2 regions of the Pseudomonas sp. EU05-FHT14B02 genome follow, and region 1 is predicted to be linked to the other one. Evidence: predicted binding sites of a transcription regulator. Region 1 holds the regulator's gene; the other holds the start of a gene.

The links. The regulator sigma-54, encoded in region 1, starts transcription at its own class of promoters, with help from an activator protein. The targets are predictions, from matches to a motif close to ANTGGCATNNANNTTGCTNT.
Region 2: the regulator sigma-54 is predicted to act here: its motif matches at 2,508-2,527, upstream of flgB (flagellar basal body rod protein FlgB).

The regions. Positions count from the first base shown of each region.
Region 1 covers NZ_JBYTDD010000001.1:271,217-279,116, forward strand. Annotated here, with positions in the region: gene AC3WTM_RS01235 (KdsC family phosphatase) at 1-402, shown strand, start outside; gene lptC (LPS export ABC transporter periplasmic protein LptC) at 410-982, shown strand; gene lptA (lipopolysaccharide transport periplasmic protein LptA) at 969-1,517, shown strand; gene lptB (LPS export ABC transporter ATP-binding protein) at 1,517-2,242, shown strand; gene AC3WTM_RS01255 (RNA polymerase factor sigma-54) at 2,489-3,982, shown strand; gene hpf (ribosome hibernation-promoting factor, HPF/YfiA family) at 4,057-4,365, shown strand; gene ptsN (PTS IIA-like nitrogen regulatory protein PtsN) at 4,378-4,842, shown strand; gene rapZ (RNase adapter RapZ) at 4,845-5,702, shown strand; gene AC3WTM_RS01275 (HPr family phosphocarrier protein) at 5,718-5,993, shown strand; gene pmbA (metalloprotease PmbA) at 6,144-7,490, opposite strand; gene yjgA (ribosome biogenesis factor YjgA) at 7,599-7,900, shown strand, end outside.
Region 2 covers NZ_JBYTDD010000003.1:273,932-281,831, reverse strand. Annotated here, with positions in the region: gene flgE (flagellar hook protein FlgE) at 1-841, opposite strand, end outside; gene flgD (flagellar hook assembly protein FlgD) at 873-1,595, opposite strand; gene flgC (flagellar basal body rod protein FlgC) at 1,611-2,054, opposite strand; gene flgB (flagellar basal body rod protein FlgB) at 2,058-2,465, opposite strand; gene cheR (protein-glutamate O-methyltransferase CheR) at 2,830-3,657, opposite strand; gene AC3WTM_RS05040 (chemotaxis protein CheV) at 3,703-4,635, opposite strand; gene flgA (flagellar basal body P-ring formation chaperone FlgA) at 4,718-5,476, shown strand; gene flgM (flagellar biosynthesis anti-sigma factor FlgM) at 5,644-5,970, shown strand; gene AC3WTM_RS05025 (flagella synthesis protein FlgN) at 6,019-6,486, shown strand; gene AC3WTM_RS05020 (flagellar brake protein) at 6,579-7,325, shown strand; gene AC3WTM_RS05015 (MFS transporter) at 7,392-7,900, opposite strand, start outside.

The DNA.
Region 1 (7,900 bases):
ACCCTCGACGGCCAGGGCATCAAGATGCTGATGGCCGCCGGCGTGCAGACCGCCATCATCAGTGGCCGCAAGACCCCGGTGGTCGAGCGACGAGCCAAAAACCTCGGTATCCCGCACCTCTATCAGGGTCGCGAGGATAAACTGGTGGTACTCGACGAACTGCTGGCCCAACTCAACCTGAGCTATGAACAGGTGGCCTACCTCGGCGACGACCTGCCGGACCTGCCGGTGATTCGCCGCGTCGGCCTGGGCATGGCGGTGGCCAATGCCGCCAGCTTCGTGCGTGAACACGCCCACGGCATCACCCTCGCCCGTGGCGGCGAAGGTGCCGCTCGCGAATTCTGCGAATTGATCCTGCGCGCCCAGGACCGCCTCGACGCGGCCAATGCGGCGTACCTGTGAGCCCACTATGCTGAGCAAAAAATTTCGCAACACCCTGATGTTCAGTTGCATCGCGGCGATATTCGCTGCGGTTGGATACTGGAACATCAGCCCGGAACGTTTCCTCGACAAGCCGGTAACGCCGGTCGATGAAAGCGCGATCGACTATTACGCCATCAACGCCCACAGCGTGCAGTACCTGCCCGACGGCAAGCTGCAATATGATCTGGTGTCCGACAAGGTCGAGCACGTGAAATCGACCGAGGTGACATTACTGACCAACCCCGACCTGAATGTGTTCCGCGGCACTGAATTCCCGTGGCATGTCCAGAGCCTGCGCGGCGAGGTCAACCCTGATGGCACACAGGTCGAACTGATCGATGACGTGCGCATCACGCGCTTCGACGAAAAAAACCGTAGAACCCTGATCACCAGCACACGCATGACCGTGTTCCCGCAGCAGCAATATGCGCAGACCGAGCAAGACGTTAGAATCGACGGCGCTGGCGGTGTATCGACTGGCAAGGGAATGAAAGCGTATTTGAAAGAAAGCAGGATACACCTGCTATCGAACGTAAGAGGACAGTATGAGGCTCGTTAAAACCCTCCCGATTTTGCTCAGTCTGGGCGCAGCACTGGGAAGCGTGAGCGCCTGGGCTCTGCCGGAAGACCAACAGCAGCCTATCCGTATTCAGGCCGACGATGCCCAACTGGACGACAAGCAAGGTATTGCTACCTATAAGGGTGACGTGATCATCACCCAAGGCTCGATGAAGGTGACAGGCAACACCGTTACCATCACCCGCACCCCGGCTGGCGACATTGACGTCGTGACCTCGGTGGGCAACCTGGCGTACTTCGAGCAATTGCAAACGGCTGGCGATACCAAGCCTGTCCAGGGTTGGGGCGTGACGATCCAGTATCACGCTTCGCAAAATCGCGTCGTCCTGATCGACAAGGCCAAAGTTGTCGACAAGGACAACAACGTCACCCAAGGCGAGAAAATTGTCTACGACACGGACAAGAAACTCGCCAGCGCCGGTCGCGCCACAGGCAGCAAGATCACCGAAGCGCGTCCGCGCATCGACATGGTGATCCAGCCGAAGAAGAAAACCGACGAGAAAAAGGCCCAGTAATGGCAACTCTGAAAGCTCAGCATCTGGCCAAGAGCTACAAGAGCCGCCAGGTCGTGCGTGATGTCAGCCTGTCCATCGACAGCGGCCAGATCGTCGGCCTGCTTGGTCCGAACGGCGCCGGCAAGACCACCTGTTTCTACATGATTGTCGGCCTGGTACAAGCCGACCAGGGCCGCGTCCTGATCGATGACTTGGACGTCAGCCACCAACCGATGCACGGCCGCGCAAAGGCTGGTATCGGCTACTTGCCGCAAGAAGCATCGATCTTCCGCAAACTGTCGGTGGCCGACAACATCATGGCCATCCTCGAGACCCGCAAGGAACTCGACAAGGCCGGTCGTCGCAAGGAACTGGAAAGCCTGCTGCAGGAATTCCACATCAGCCACATCCGCGACAACCTGGGCATGAGCCTGTCCGGTGGTGAGCGCCGTCGCGTGGAAATAGCCCGCGCCCTGGCCACCAATCCGAAATTCATCCTCCTCGACGAGCCCTTCGCCGGCGTGGACCCGATTTCGGTCGGCGACATCAAGCAGATCATTCACCACCTCAAGGCCAAGGGCATTGGCGTGCTGATCACGGACCACAACGTTCGTGAAACCCTGGATATCTGTGAAACCGCCTATATCGTCAATGACGGCCAACTGATTGCCGAAGGCGACGCTGAGACCATCCTGGCCAACGACCTGGTCAAGGAAGTGTATCTGGGCCATGAGTTCCGCCTGTAAGCGCTGAGCCGTGCCCAGGCCGTTGCCCGGGCACCTGACCAGCCACTCACCAGCGCCTCCGTGCCGACAAGCGTCATCAGCCCTCGACAAGGGCAGCGCAGCAATACAGCTTTATAGTTTTTTATTGTTACAGCGCTCTAGGCAAACCCTTTAGTTTCAGGCATATAATTTGCTTAAGTTTGGCGCCCCGGCGCCCTGTAGTGGATGGCGCATGTGCGCCGGCGAATAAGGTGTTAAGCCCCTGCCATGAAACCATCGCTAGTCTTGAGAATGGGCCAGCAGCTGACGATGACACCGCAGCTGCAACAGGCCATCCGCCTGCTCCAATTGTCGACCCTGGACCTGCAACAGGAAATCCAGGAGGCCCTGGAGTCCAATCCGATGCTCGAACGCCAGGAAGAAGGCGACGACTTCGACAATTCCGACCCCCTGGCCGACAACGCCGAACAAAAGCCCAACAGCGACATCCAGGAGCCCTCCTACCAGGAAAGCGCCCCGACGGTAGATAACCTCGATGAGGGAGACTGGAACGAGCGTATCCCCAACGAACTCCCCGTCGATACCGCGTGGGAAGACGTTTACCAGACCAGCGCCAGCAGCCTGCCCAGCAATGATGATGACGAGTGGGACTTCACCACCCGCACCTCGGCCGGCGAAAGCCTGCAGAGCCACTTGCTGTGGCAACTGAATCTGGCCCCGATGTCCGACACCGATCGCCTGATCGCCGTGACCCTGATCGATTGCATCAACAATCAGGGCTACCTGGACGAAACCCTCGAGGAAATCCTCGAAGCGTTCGACCCGGAACTGGACATCGAACTGGACGAAATCGAAGCCGTCCTGCACCGCATCCAGCAATTCGAGCCCGCCGGCATCGGCGCCCGCAACCTGGGCGAATGCCTGCTGCTGCAATTGCGCCAGCTGCCTGCCAAAACCCCTTGGCTGGCCGAGGCCAAGCGCCTGGTTACCGATTACATCGACCTGCTTGGCAGCCGCGACTACAGCCAGTTGATGCGTCGCATGAAGCTCAAGGAAGATGAGCTGCGCCAGGTCATCGAGTTGGTCCAGACCCTCAACCCGCGCCCGGGCTCGCAGATCGAGTCCACCGAAGCCGAGTACGTCGTCCCTGACGTCATCGTACGCAAGGACAACGAGCGCTGGCTCGTGGAGCTCAATCAGGAGTCGGTGCCACGGCTGCGGGTCAATGCCCAGTACGCCGGTTTCGTGCGCCGCGCCGACACCAGCGCCGACAATACCTTCATGCGCAATCAGTTGCAGGAGGCCCGCTGGTTCATCAAGAGCCTGCAAAGCCGCAATGAAACCCTGATGAAGGTTGCCACCCAGATCGTCGAGCATCAGCGCGGCTTTCTGGAGTACGGCGACGAAGCCATGAAGCCGCTGGTCCTGCATGACATCGCCGAAGCGGTCGGCATGCACGAGTCGACGATTTCACGGGTGACCACCCAGAAGTTCATGCACACCCCCCGGGGCATTTATGAACTGAAGTACTTTTTTTCCAGTCACGTAAGCACCTCCGAAGGCGGCGAATGCTCGTCCACGGCGATCCGGGCGATCATCAAAAAACTGGTTGCAGCGGAAAATCAGAAAAAGCCGTTGAGTGACAGCAAGATCGCTGGTTTACTGGAGGCACAAGGCATTCAGGTGGCTCGCCGCACCGTCGCCAAGTACCGCGAATCCCTCGGGATCGCGCCTTCGAGCGAACGCAAGCGGTTGATGTAGGGCCACGCCACAGCGTTCCAGTGGTAGATCATCTGATCTACCGCTTTATGCACTGGCAACGAAGGAGAAGCTGTATGCAAGTCAACATCAGTGGACACCAACTGGAAGTGACCGAACCTCTTCGCACCTACATCGGCGAAAAACTCGAACGATTGGAGCGACATTTCGACAAGATCACTAATGTGCAGGTCACGATGACCGTCGAAAAACTGAAGCAGAAAATCGAAGCCACGCTGCATATTCCCGGGAATGAAGTGGTCGCCAACGCGGAACATACCGATATGTATGCCGCGATCGACGCACTCACCGACAAGCTGGATAAACAACTCAAAAAGCATAAGGAAAAGACCCAGAGCCTCCTCCAGGGCGCAACCGGTCGTTAACACCCCCAACCCATGATCCGACTTGAAAGTATCCTGACCCCCGGCCGTTCCCTGGTGAACGTGCCGGGAGGCAGTAAAAAGAAAGCCCTCGAACAAATTGCCAATCTTATCGCCCGCGAAGTGCCGGCCCTGGAGATGCAAGATGTCTTCGAGGCGCTGATCGCCCGTGAAAAACTCGGCTCCACCGGGTTTGGCAATGGCATCGCTATTCCACATTGCCGTCTCAAGGGCTGTATTTCGCCCATCAGTGCATTGATGCACCTGGACGCCCCTATCGATTTCGACGCCATCGACGGCGCGCCGGTTGACCTGCTCTTCGTGCTGCTGGTCCCGGAAGCCGCCACCGATGCGCACCTTGAGCTGCTGCGACAGATCGCCAGCATGCTCGACCGCAAGGAAGTTCGCGAAAAGCTGCGTAGTGCTGCAAGCAACGAAGCCTTGTATCAGGTTGTCCTGGACGAGCAAAACGGTCAGTAATCATGCGTTTGATCATCGTCAGTGGCCGTTCCGGCTCAGGTAAAAGTACCGCCCTCGACGTCCTTGAGGACAGCGGCTACTACTGCATCGACAACCTGCCAGCCGGTCTGCTGCCGGAGCTGGCCGAACGCGCCCTGGTTCATACCGAGATGCTGCAGCCGCTGGTCGCTGTTTCCATTGACGCGCGCAACCTGCCCAGCCACCTGTCACGCTTCCCCGACCTGCTCGAGGAAGTCCGTGCCCGCCACATCCAGTGCGATGTGCTGTACCTGGACGCAGACGAAGAAACCCTGCTCAAGCGTTTCTCGGAAACCCGCCGACGTCACCCCCTGACCAATGCCAACCGCTCGCTGGCCGAAGCCATCAACGTTGAGAGCGTCCTGCTCGGGCCTATTGCCGACCTTGCCGATCTCAAGATCAACACCACCAGCCTGAACCTTTATCAACTGCGCGATGCCATCAAACTGCGTCTGTTGAATCAGCCGGAGCCGGGGACTGCGTTCCTGGTGGAATCCTTCGGCTTCAAGCGCGGAATGCCGGTGGACGCCGACCTGGTGTTCGATGTGCGCTGCCTGCCCAACCCTTACTGGAAACCGGAGTTGCGCGAGCAGTCCGGGCTCGATCAACCGGTTGCGGAATACCTGGCGGCTCAGCCGGATGTCGAAGAGATGTTCCAGGACATTTCCACATACCTGCTAAAGTGGCTGCCACGCTTTGCCGCCAGCAACCGCGCCTACGTCACCATTGCCATTGGCTGCACGGGCGGACATCACCGTTCCGTCTACCTGACCGAGCGTCTGGGGCAAACGCTGCAACAATCCCTGAAGAACGTCCAGGTCCGCCACCGCGACCTCAGCTAAAGGATTCACATCGCGATGCCTGCTCTGGAAATCGAAATCATCAATAAACTGGGTTTGCATGCCCGGGCATCCGCAAAATTCGTTGGTGTCGCCGGGCAATTCAAGGATTGCACGATCCGTGTGGGACGCACGCCAGAATCCACCGTCGATGGAAAAAGCATCATGGCCATGATGATGCTCGCCGCGGGCAAGGGCACAAAAATCCATCTGAGCACGGAAGGCGAGCAGGAACAGGAAGCGATGGATGCACTGGTGGCCTTGATCAACAATTACTTCGACGAAGGCGAGTAAACGCCGCAGCTTTGTGGCGAGCGTCGCATCCATCACCTTCATCAAGCAAAACAGCGCTCTTGTTTCTGTGTTTCCCGGGATTGCGTGAAGAACCATAAAAAAGGCGCGCCACTCATTGGGTGGCGCGCCTTTTTTGTATCACGGGAAGGATTAACTGCCCGCTACGGTCATCCGCTCGATCAGCACCGAACCGGTGCGGATGTTGCTGCGAAGTTCGAGATCATTACCGACCGCGACAATCTGTTTGAACATGTCACGCATGTTGCCGGCGATAGTCACTTCCTGGACCGCGAACTGGATTTCGCCGTTCTCGACCCAGTAACCCGCCGCGCCCCGGGAGTAATCGCCGGTGACCATGTTCAGCCCCTGGCCCATCAACTCGGTGACCAACAGCCCGCGCCCCATGCGCCGCAACAAGGCCGCCTGGTCTTCATCGCCGTGGGTGACGAACAGGTTGTGCACGCCGCCAGCGTTGGCCGTACTTGGCATGCCGAGCTTGCGACCGGAGTAGGTGCCAAGGATGTAAGACACCAATTCGCCCTTTTCGACAAACGGTTTGGCGTAGGTTGCCAAACCATCACCGTCGAACGCTGCGCTGCCCATGGCACGCATCAGATGCGGACGTTCGTCGATGGTCAGCCACTCCGGAAACAGCTTCTGCCCAAGGGTGCCCTCGAGGAAGGACGACTTGCGATACAGACTGCCGCCGGAAATCGCCGACAGGAAACTGCCGAACAGCCCCCCGGCCAACTCTGCGGAAAATAGCACCGGCACCTCGCAAGTCGGTACCGGACGCGCGCCTAGACGGCTCGCCGCCCGTTGCGCAGCACGTTGACCGATGCTCACCGGGTCGGTGAGCAGATTGCCCTGGCGGTTCACGTCGTACCAGTAATCGCGCTGCATCTGGCCATCGGCCTCGGCGATCATCACGCAGCTCAGGCTGTGGCGAGTCGATGCGTAACCGCCGATAAACCCGTGACTGTTGCCGTAGACACGGCAGCCCTGATGGGTACTGAGGGTGGTGCCGTCGGCGTTCTTGATCCGGTTGTCGGCGGCAAACGCCGCAGCTTCGCAGGCCAGGGCCTGTTCGATGGCTTGTTCCGGAGTGATGTCCCATTGGTGGAACAGGTCGAAATCCTGAATATCCCGCGCCATCAGCGCGGCATCCGCGAGGCCCGAGGCTTCGTCTTCTGACGTGTGTTTGGCGATAGCCAGTGCAGCGGCAACCGTTTCGCGAATCGCTTCCGGACCGCTGGCCGAAGTGCTGGCCGAGCCTTTGCGCTGGCCGACATACAAGGTGATGCCAAATCCCTGATCGCGGTTGAATTCGACCGTTTCGACTTCACGCTGGCGCACCGTAGTCGACAAACCCTGCTCAAGCGACACCGCCACCTCACAGGCGCTGGCCCCCTGGCGCTTGGCTTCAGCGATGATCTGCTCGACTTGTTCCTGCAGTGCCGGCAACGCTTGTGGGCCGACGCTTTCAACTGCACTCATGCTGTTCTCCACTCAAATTCTGCTTTCGGTGACGGTCATCGAGCGACCGGGCCGGACAAGCGGCCCCCGACTGGTTATCATGGCGGCGTTTCTTTGCGGACGGCCACCATGGTTGATTCTTACGACGACTCCCTCGATACGGGAGAAAAAAGCAAATCCCAGGTCAAACGCGAGCTGCATGCTCTGGTTGACCTTGGCGAGCGCCTTACAACACTCAAGCCTGACTTGCTGGCAAAACTGCCCTTGACCGACGGAATGCGTCGGGCTCTGGCCGATGCGCCCAAGCACACCGCGAACATCGCGCGAAAACGGCACCTTCAGTTCATCGGCAAACTGATGCGCGATCAGGACACTGCCGCCATTCTGGTTCTGCTCGATCAACTCGATGCCTCCACCCGTCAATACAACGA
Region 2 (7,900 bases), on a different contig from region 1:
CCGGGGTCCAGTTGGTGATTTTCAGGTCACTGCTGATCACCGAAGTCGGTGGCGTGGTTGGAGGCGTCACTGGTGTGCTGACCGAAGTCAGTTTGCCGGTGGAATCGAACGACATGGTCGAAGCAACCGGCGCGGTAACAGTAGGATCACTGCCATCCGGATTGCGGCCATCGATCAGTGTGTAGGTGTCCCACGTGTTCGCTCCAGTCTTGACCATGTATTGATCCATGGTGTGCTGGTTACCCTGTGTATCGTAGATCGGGGTACTGAACGACTTGGTAAAGGTCTCGGTCTTGGACGGATTGAACTTGTTCGCCGCAACCGTCTGGTCGATCACTGCCGACGTCGAGTTCAGGTTGATCGTCGACGACACGGTGCTGGTGGACTTCGGTGCCAGGTTGGACGTGTCGATCCGCAGGTCCGTCAGCACGCCGTTGACGATCTTGCCGTTGGAGTCCACCCCGTATCCTTGCAGGCGGGCAGTACCGTCGCTGTTGGTGACGTAGCCTTCCTTGTCGGTCTTGAACGTACCGGCACGGGTATAGGTCAGCGAGCCGTTGTTGCTCAGGACAAAGAAGCCGTTGCCCTGGATACCCATATCGAGCACGTTGCCGGTGTTGCTCACGTCACCCTGGCCGAACTGCTGGGAAACGTTGGCCAGGCGCACGCCGTTGCCGACGGTCTTGCTGCCGGTGCCCAGGCGGGTCGCCGAGTACACGTCTTCGAATTCTGCACGGGACGATTTGAAACCGGTGGTCGCGACGTTGGCGATGTTGTTACCGGTCACGTCCAGTTGTTTGTTGGCTGCATAGAGACCGCTAAGGCCGATATTAAAAGACATCATCCACTCCTTTATGCCGTGTTAGTCGGCTCTACATACCAATGGTTTGTACTTTGGACAGAGCAACACTGCCCAGCCCGGCCAGATTGAGCATCAACTCACCGCCGGTCTGGCTGATGGTCACGCTGTTGACGGTCGCTGGCAGGTTGGTGATCAACGCAACGGACTGACCATCGATCGTGGTCGTGGCGCCGAAGGTATAGGTGCCTGCAGGTACGGTCTCACCCGCATCGTTCTTGCCGTCCCAGATGAAGCTGGCGTTGCCGGCCTTCTGCGAACCGAGGTCGATGGTACGCACTGTCTTGCCGGCTGCGTCGGTGATCTTCAGGGTGGCAGACGCCACCGAAGACGGAACGACCACCGTGCCGCTGAGGCTCTTGGTGGTATCGACCACCGCCTTGTCGCCTGGAGCGATGACCGAACGCCCCACCAGCGACGACGCCTGCAAGGCCTGGGACGAGTTGTAGTTGTTGGCCAGGCCGGTCACCGTATCGTTGAGCGTGGTGATGCCTTCCAGGCTGCTGAATTGCGCCAGCTGGGCCACGAATTCACCGTTGTCCTGGGGTTCCAGCGGATTCTGGTTTTTCAACTGCGTAACCAGCAATTTCAGGAATGCATCCTTGCCCAGGGCCTTGTTGCCCGTGGCGCTGCCGGTTGCCGACGCGAGGCCGTCAGTCGTGGTGCTGGTCTTGATCGAGGAGTTGGCCAGGATATCGTTGAGGCTCAAACCACTGGTGGAATCGGTAACACTCATCTGAGTCGCCCCTTATCACTGACCGAGGGTCAGGACCTTCTGCATCATGGTTTTTGCGGTGTTCATCATTTCGGCGTTGGTCTGGAACGAACGGCTTGCGGAAATCATGTCAGCCATTTCCTCCACCACGTTGACGTTCGGATAGTAGACGTAACCCTTGGCATCGGCCGCCGGATGGTTCGGCTCGTAGCGCGCGTCAAGATTGCTCTGGTCTTCGACCACACCCAGCACCTGAACACCCTGACCGGCGGCGTCCTGGCTCTGGAACAGCGAATTGCTGCCGCCGCTCTGCCCGCCCTGGAACATGGTGGCGAATACCGGGTGACGCGCACGGTAGGTCTGGTCGATGCTCGACGAGACCGTTTCGGCGTTGGCGATGTTCGAAGCGACGGTGTTCAAACGCGTGGTCTGCGCACTCATGCCGCTACCGGCAATGTTGAAAACACTGGATAGAGACATGGCTTACTCTCCGCGCAGGGCTGACACCAGCCCTTTGAATTTGCTGTTGAGCAGGGTGAAGCTGGCCTGGAAGCCGATCGCGTTTTCCGCGTAGTTCGACTGCTCAAGCTGGGCGTCCACGGTGTTCTGGTCAATCGACGGTTGCATCGGCGTGCGATACAGCAACGACTCGTCGCCATTGCCCAGGCCTTCAGCCTCGATATGACGGCTGTTGGTCATGTTCAAGGCGAAAGTGCCGCTTTTGGTTTTCTCGTTCTGCTCGGCGAGCACTTTCGAGAAGTCCAGGTCCCGAGCCTTGTAGTTCGGGGTATCGGCATTGGCGATGTTGTTGGCCAGGACTTCGGCACGCTGGGCTCTGAAGCCCAGGGCCTGTTCGTGGATACCGAGCGTTTTATCGAAGCTGATGCTCATGTCGGGAAACCTTCGGGTGACCTGATTTTTCGTAGAATCAACTTAGCAAGCCCCATGCCAATTCAAAAAACCCCGAAAACCGGGGCCTTGCAGGCCATGGCAACACGGCAATGCCAGAAAAGCGGCAACGGTTTTCCGCCACATGCCGCTTTTCTGCCGCTGCCCCCGCTTACAGGGACACATCTATCTCCTGTGGGAGCGAGCTTGCTCGCGATTGCAGACTGACATTCAACGTCGAAGTCGACTGAACCACCGCCATCGCGAGCAAGCTCGCTCCCACAGGGGCCAGCAGCGTTTGCAAGAAATCGGCAGGCATAAAAAAGGGAGCCCATGAGGACTCCCGTTTTCAATGACGCCGGCAAATTCACTTCGCCTGGTAAATGATCCCCGGGCTGCACTGGACCATCTGGTAATGATCCGGCAAACCGTTCAGCGCTTCGGAAGCACCGAGGAACAGGTACCCCCCCGGCTTCAATGTACTGTGGATACGCAACAGGATGTCCTTCTTCACTTCAGCGGAGAAGTAGATCAACACATTGCGGCAAAACACGATGTCGAACTTGCCCAGGCTCGCGTAGCTGTCCAGCAGGTTGAAGGAACGGAATTCCACCCGGCTCTTGATCGGCGCCTTGATCGCCCAGCGCCCCGGCCCTTTCGGGTCAAAATAACGCTGCAGGCGCTCAGGCGACAGGCCGCGGCCGATGGCCAGGCTGTCGTACTCGCCGGTCTTGCAGTTGTTCAGCATGGTACCGGACAGGTCGGTGGCAACAATCTGTACACCCATCCTCAACTGGCCCAAGTTGACCCGCTCGAACTCGTCGATGGACATCGACAGTGAATACGGTTCCTGGCCCGACGAGCATGCTGCCGACCAGATGCGCAGGCGCTGACCGGGACTGGCCTTAATTGCTTCGGGCAGTACCTTGTTCTTCAAGACTTCAAACGGGTAGGTGTCACGAAACCACAAAGTTTCGTTAGTGGTCATGGCATCCACCACCTGCTCGCGCAAACCGCTGCGCGGCTGGGTCTGCATGCGCTGAACCAGTTCCCCCAAAGACTTGATGCCTTGCTGTTCCATCAGTTTGTTGAGACGGCTGGAGACCAGGTACTGCTTGTTTTCACCGAGCAAAATGCCACAGGCTTTTTCCAGGAACACCCGGAACTGTTCGAAATCCAAATTACCCGTAGACAATGATGCCGCCTCTTAAATCGTGTTGACTGCCAGGGGTGCGAACCCCTAGCTGATATCTGCTGCTTTGATCCGGTCGACTACCCGGGATGCCAGGTCATCAGGACGGAACTTGGCCAGGAAGTCATCGGCACCGACCTTCTTGACCATCGCCTGATTGAATACCCCCGACAATGAAGTATGCAGGATGATATGAAGCTTTTGCATGCGCGGGTCGTTGCGGATTTCCGCCGTCAGGGTGTACCCGTCCATCTCCGGCATCTCGATGTCGGAGATCATCATCAGGAACTCTTCTTCCGGCTTCTTGCCCTCGTCGACCAGTTTGCGCAGGTAGTCCAACGCTTGCCGACCGTCGTTCAACGCCACCACTTCGACGCCGACCGTTTGCAGGCAGCGCGTGACCTGCTTGCGCGCCACCGACGAGTCGTCGACCGTCAGCACGCGCAACGAAAGCGCCTTATGCTGGGTTTCGACATCCACCACACCCACGGAAATCGCTTCCGGCGTCGGCGCCACTTCCGCCAGCACCTTCTCGACGTCGATGATTTCGACCAACTGATTGTCGACCCGCGTCACCGCCGTCAGGTAGTGATCGCGCCCGGTGCCCTTGGGCGGCGGATGGATCTCTTCCCAGTTCATGTTGACGATGCGTTCCACCGAGCGGACCAGGAAACCCTGGGTCTTGGTGTTGTACTCCGTGATGATCACGAAAGGGTTGTTCTTGTCTTTCAACGCGCCGGAACCAGTCGCCATCGCCAGATCAAGGATCGGAATGGTCGCCCCCCGGATGTTCGCCACGCCGCACACGACAGGACTGGATTTGGGCATCAGCGTCAGTTTGGGGCATTGCAGCACCTCCCGAACCTTGAACACGTTGATCCCGTACAGTTGCTGGCCGTCGAGACGGAACAACAACAACTCAAGGCGATTCTGCCCCACCAGTTGCGTGCGCTGGTTTACCGAATCCATTACACCAGCCATGCCAGACTCCTACGCCAACGCCAAGTGTTGTTGCGACGCGCCTTCATCACTAAACGGCACGGCGCTTGCTTTTTTAATCGTTATGAACACAAAACCGACATTTTTTCGACGCCCGACCACACCCTACCGCAAATTGCTCGGCGTGCTGGCGGCTGTTTGCCTGTTCAACGCTGGCAGCCCTGCCCTTGCTGACGCGGTTACCTTGCCTGACATGCTTATCGGCGTCACTCAGGGCTTTCTTGAATTCACCGTAGAAGACTATCTGGCGACCAGTCAAACGGAGGGTCGCTACGAGATCCAGGTCAACCAGCTCGATCCGCGCATGCACATGCCCATGTGCGACAGGGAATTGACAGCAACACTCGAGAGTCCCAAGCCGCTGGGACGGGTTACGGTCAAGGTTCGCTGCGAGGGCGCTTCCCCCTGGACGGTGTTCGTACCCGCTCAAGTCCGCCTGTTTCGCGATGTCGTGACCAGCGCCCGGCCACTGCGCCGTGCCGCCATCGTCGAGCCTGGGGATGTGGTCCTGCGCGAGCGCGATATCAGCCTCATCAGCCAGGGCTACCTGACCGCCCTCGATCAGGCGATCGGGCAGCGGCTGACCCGACCAATGGTCGCCGACCAGGTGATTACCCTGGTGTATATCGAACAGGCCGAAGTCATCCGCAAGGGTGATCAGGTGGTGATAACCGCCCGCAGCGGTACCCTCAGCGTGCGCATGCCGGGCGAAGCCCTGTCAAACGGCAGCCTGAGCGAGCAGATCCGGGTGAAAAACCTCAACTCCCAACGAGTCATCAAGGCGCAGGTCATGGCGCCGGGGCAGGTGGAAGTGTCCATGTAATTCGCTCTGTTCATCAGGATGTGGCGCTTGCCGCAGCTGTTCCCTAGACTGTGCTCCATGCAGGGCATGCGCTGACGCGCGCAAGGTTCATTGATAAATGAGCCTAAAGTTTTCCAGGGAATGGCCGAAACCATGGCAAGCGTCCAAATTCCCAGAGGTTTTTTATCATGGTCATCGATTTCAGCCGTTTGAACAGCTCCTCGTCCCTGACGGGCAGTACACGTACCAGCGCCAGCAAGGAAAGTGCCGAGGCCGGCAAATCCGCGCCGCTGGAGTCCGCGGCCGAACAGGCCGGTACCGTAAAAAGCGGGGAATCGGTTCATCTCAGCGATGAGGCTCAACAGTTGCAGAAGGTCACTGAACAGCTGCGCGATCAGCCTGCCGTCGACAAAGCCCGCGTGGCCGAATTGAAAGCAGCGATTGCCGATGGCAGCTATAAAGTCGACAGCAACCGTGTAGCCAGCAAACTGCTCAACTTCGAAGCCCAGCGCTAGGCCACCGCCGGCGCCAGGCTTTTGGACGCTTAAAACCCAAGGCCAGCCATGCACGACACTCATTTACTGCAACTGATCACCGACGACTTTGCCCCAGCGCAACACCTGCTGGAGTTACTGCAGACCGAATCCCTCGCATTGCATGGCCGCGACATGCCATTGCTCGAGAACATCCTGGCGCAGAAACAGGCATTGGTCGTTTTGCTCGAACAACATGGCCGCAAGCGCAGTGAAATCCTTGCCAGCCTCAACCTGCCGACCAACCGTGGCGGTCTGGAGCAATTGGCCAGCCAGTCGAGCATTGGCGAGCAGCTGCTGGCGCAAAGTGACGTGCTGACCGATCTCCTGGCTCAGTGCAAGGCCATCAACGCCAACAACGGCCAGTCGATCCTCACTCAACAGGCCGCTACAGCCACCCAGCTGAAAATCCTCAACGGCGGTGAAACCCCGGCGCTTTACGATGCCAGCGGAACATTCTCCAAGCTTGCCAAGCCGCGCCCGCTCAGTCAGGCATGAGCCGGTCAATGCCCCCGCTCTATCAAGACGCGCAACATACTGGCAAACTGCTAGCCAGTCGTAGTCAAATTTTGTCTGGAGATTGATTAAACGTGTCCAATGCCTTATCCGTGGATGATGCTCCGCAGCCACCCAAGGTGCTCTCCACGCCCTTGGAAATCTCCAGCAACCTGCGCCAGTTGCTCGAAAGCCATGACCCGCTGATCATCACGTTCCACGAGCGCAGCCAGCGCTTCCAGAGCTACCTGGTGGATCTGGACCGTGACAGCAACATGATTGCCCTGGACGAAATGATTCCCCGTGACGGCGAGCGTTACCTGCTGGCGGGCGAGTCGTTCAGAGTCGAAGGCTTCCACGAAGGCGTACGCATTGCCTGGGAAAGCAACGGCCAGTTGAACATCGACGAGTCCGGTGGCAGCCGTTGCTATCGCGGCCCCATGCCCGATGAAGTGGTGTACCACCAGCGCCGCAATGCCTTCCGCGCCGCGCTGAAGCTGGCACAACTGGTCAACGTCAACCTCGATGGCGAAAAACTCAAGGCGCCAATCAGCGGCAAGCTGCTGGATATTTCCGCCACCGGGTGCAAACTGCGCTTCGACGGCGACATCACCGGCAGCCTGCAACTGGGTCAAGTTTACGACCGCTTCAACGCCGACCTGCCCTTCGGCAAGATGACCGCGCCGGTCGAGTTGCGTTATCTGCACTTCGAAGAAAGGATTTCCACCACCTTTGCCGGCGTTCGCTTCCACAACATGAGCGGGCTGGTGCAGCGTCAGGTCGAACGCTTCGTCTACCAGTTGCAACGCGAAGCGCGTCGCTTCGACAAAGACGACATCTGATAGCGCATCAACAAAAAACGGGCAGTCCCTTGCGGTGACTGCCCGTTTTTTTTTTGCGCCTCGGTTTTAAGGCCTGGCCTCGCTGAAGTTAGGATCCCGCCCCGTATCAGGGTCTTGCGGCGGCTGATCGGTTTCAGTTTCGGTGACAGGTTCTGATTCAGGCTCTGGCCCGGTACTCACCGGACTGTGCATCTGATCCTGCACTACCTGCTCGTCAACACGCGGGTCGAGGCAGGCCACCAGTGGCGAACTCGTCATATTGTCCGGCATGGCCACGTGATGCAGCGGTGCGTCGTCGACCTGATGCAGGTTGGTCACTGCTTTCGGGCGAATCCGCCATACCAGCACCAACGCAAAGAAACTGAAGAACGCATAGAGCATCTGGCTGCCGAACAGCTTCATCAGCACACCTGCCACCAGCGGCCCGATACTCGCACCCACGCCATAGGTGACCAGCAACATCGCCGTCAGGGACACCCTGCGATCGCCTTCGACGTGGTCATTGGAGAACGCCACCGCCAACGGATACAGGCAAAACTGCACCAGCGAACAGAGGAACCCGGCGATGAACAACA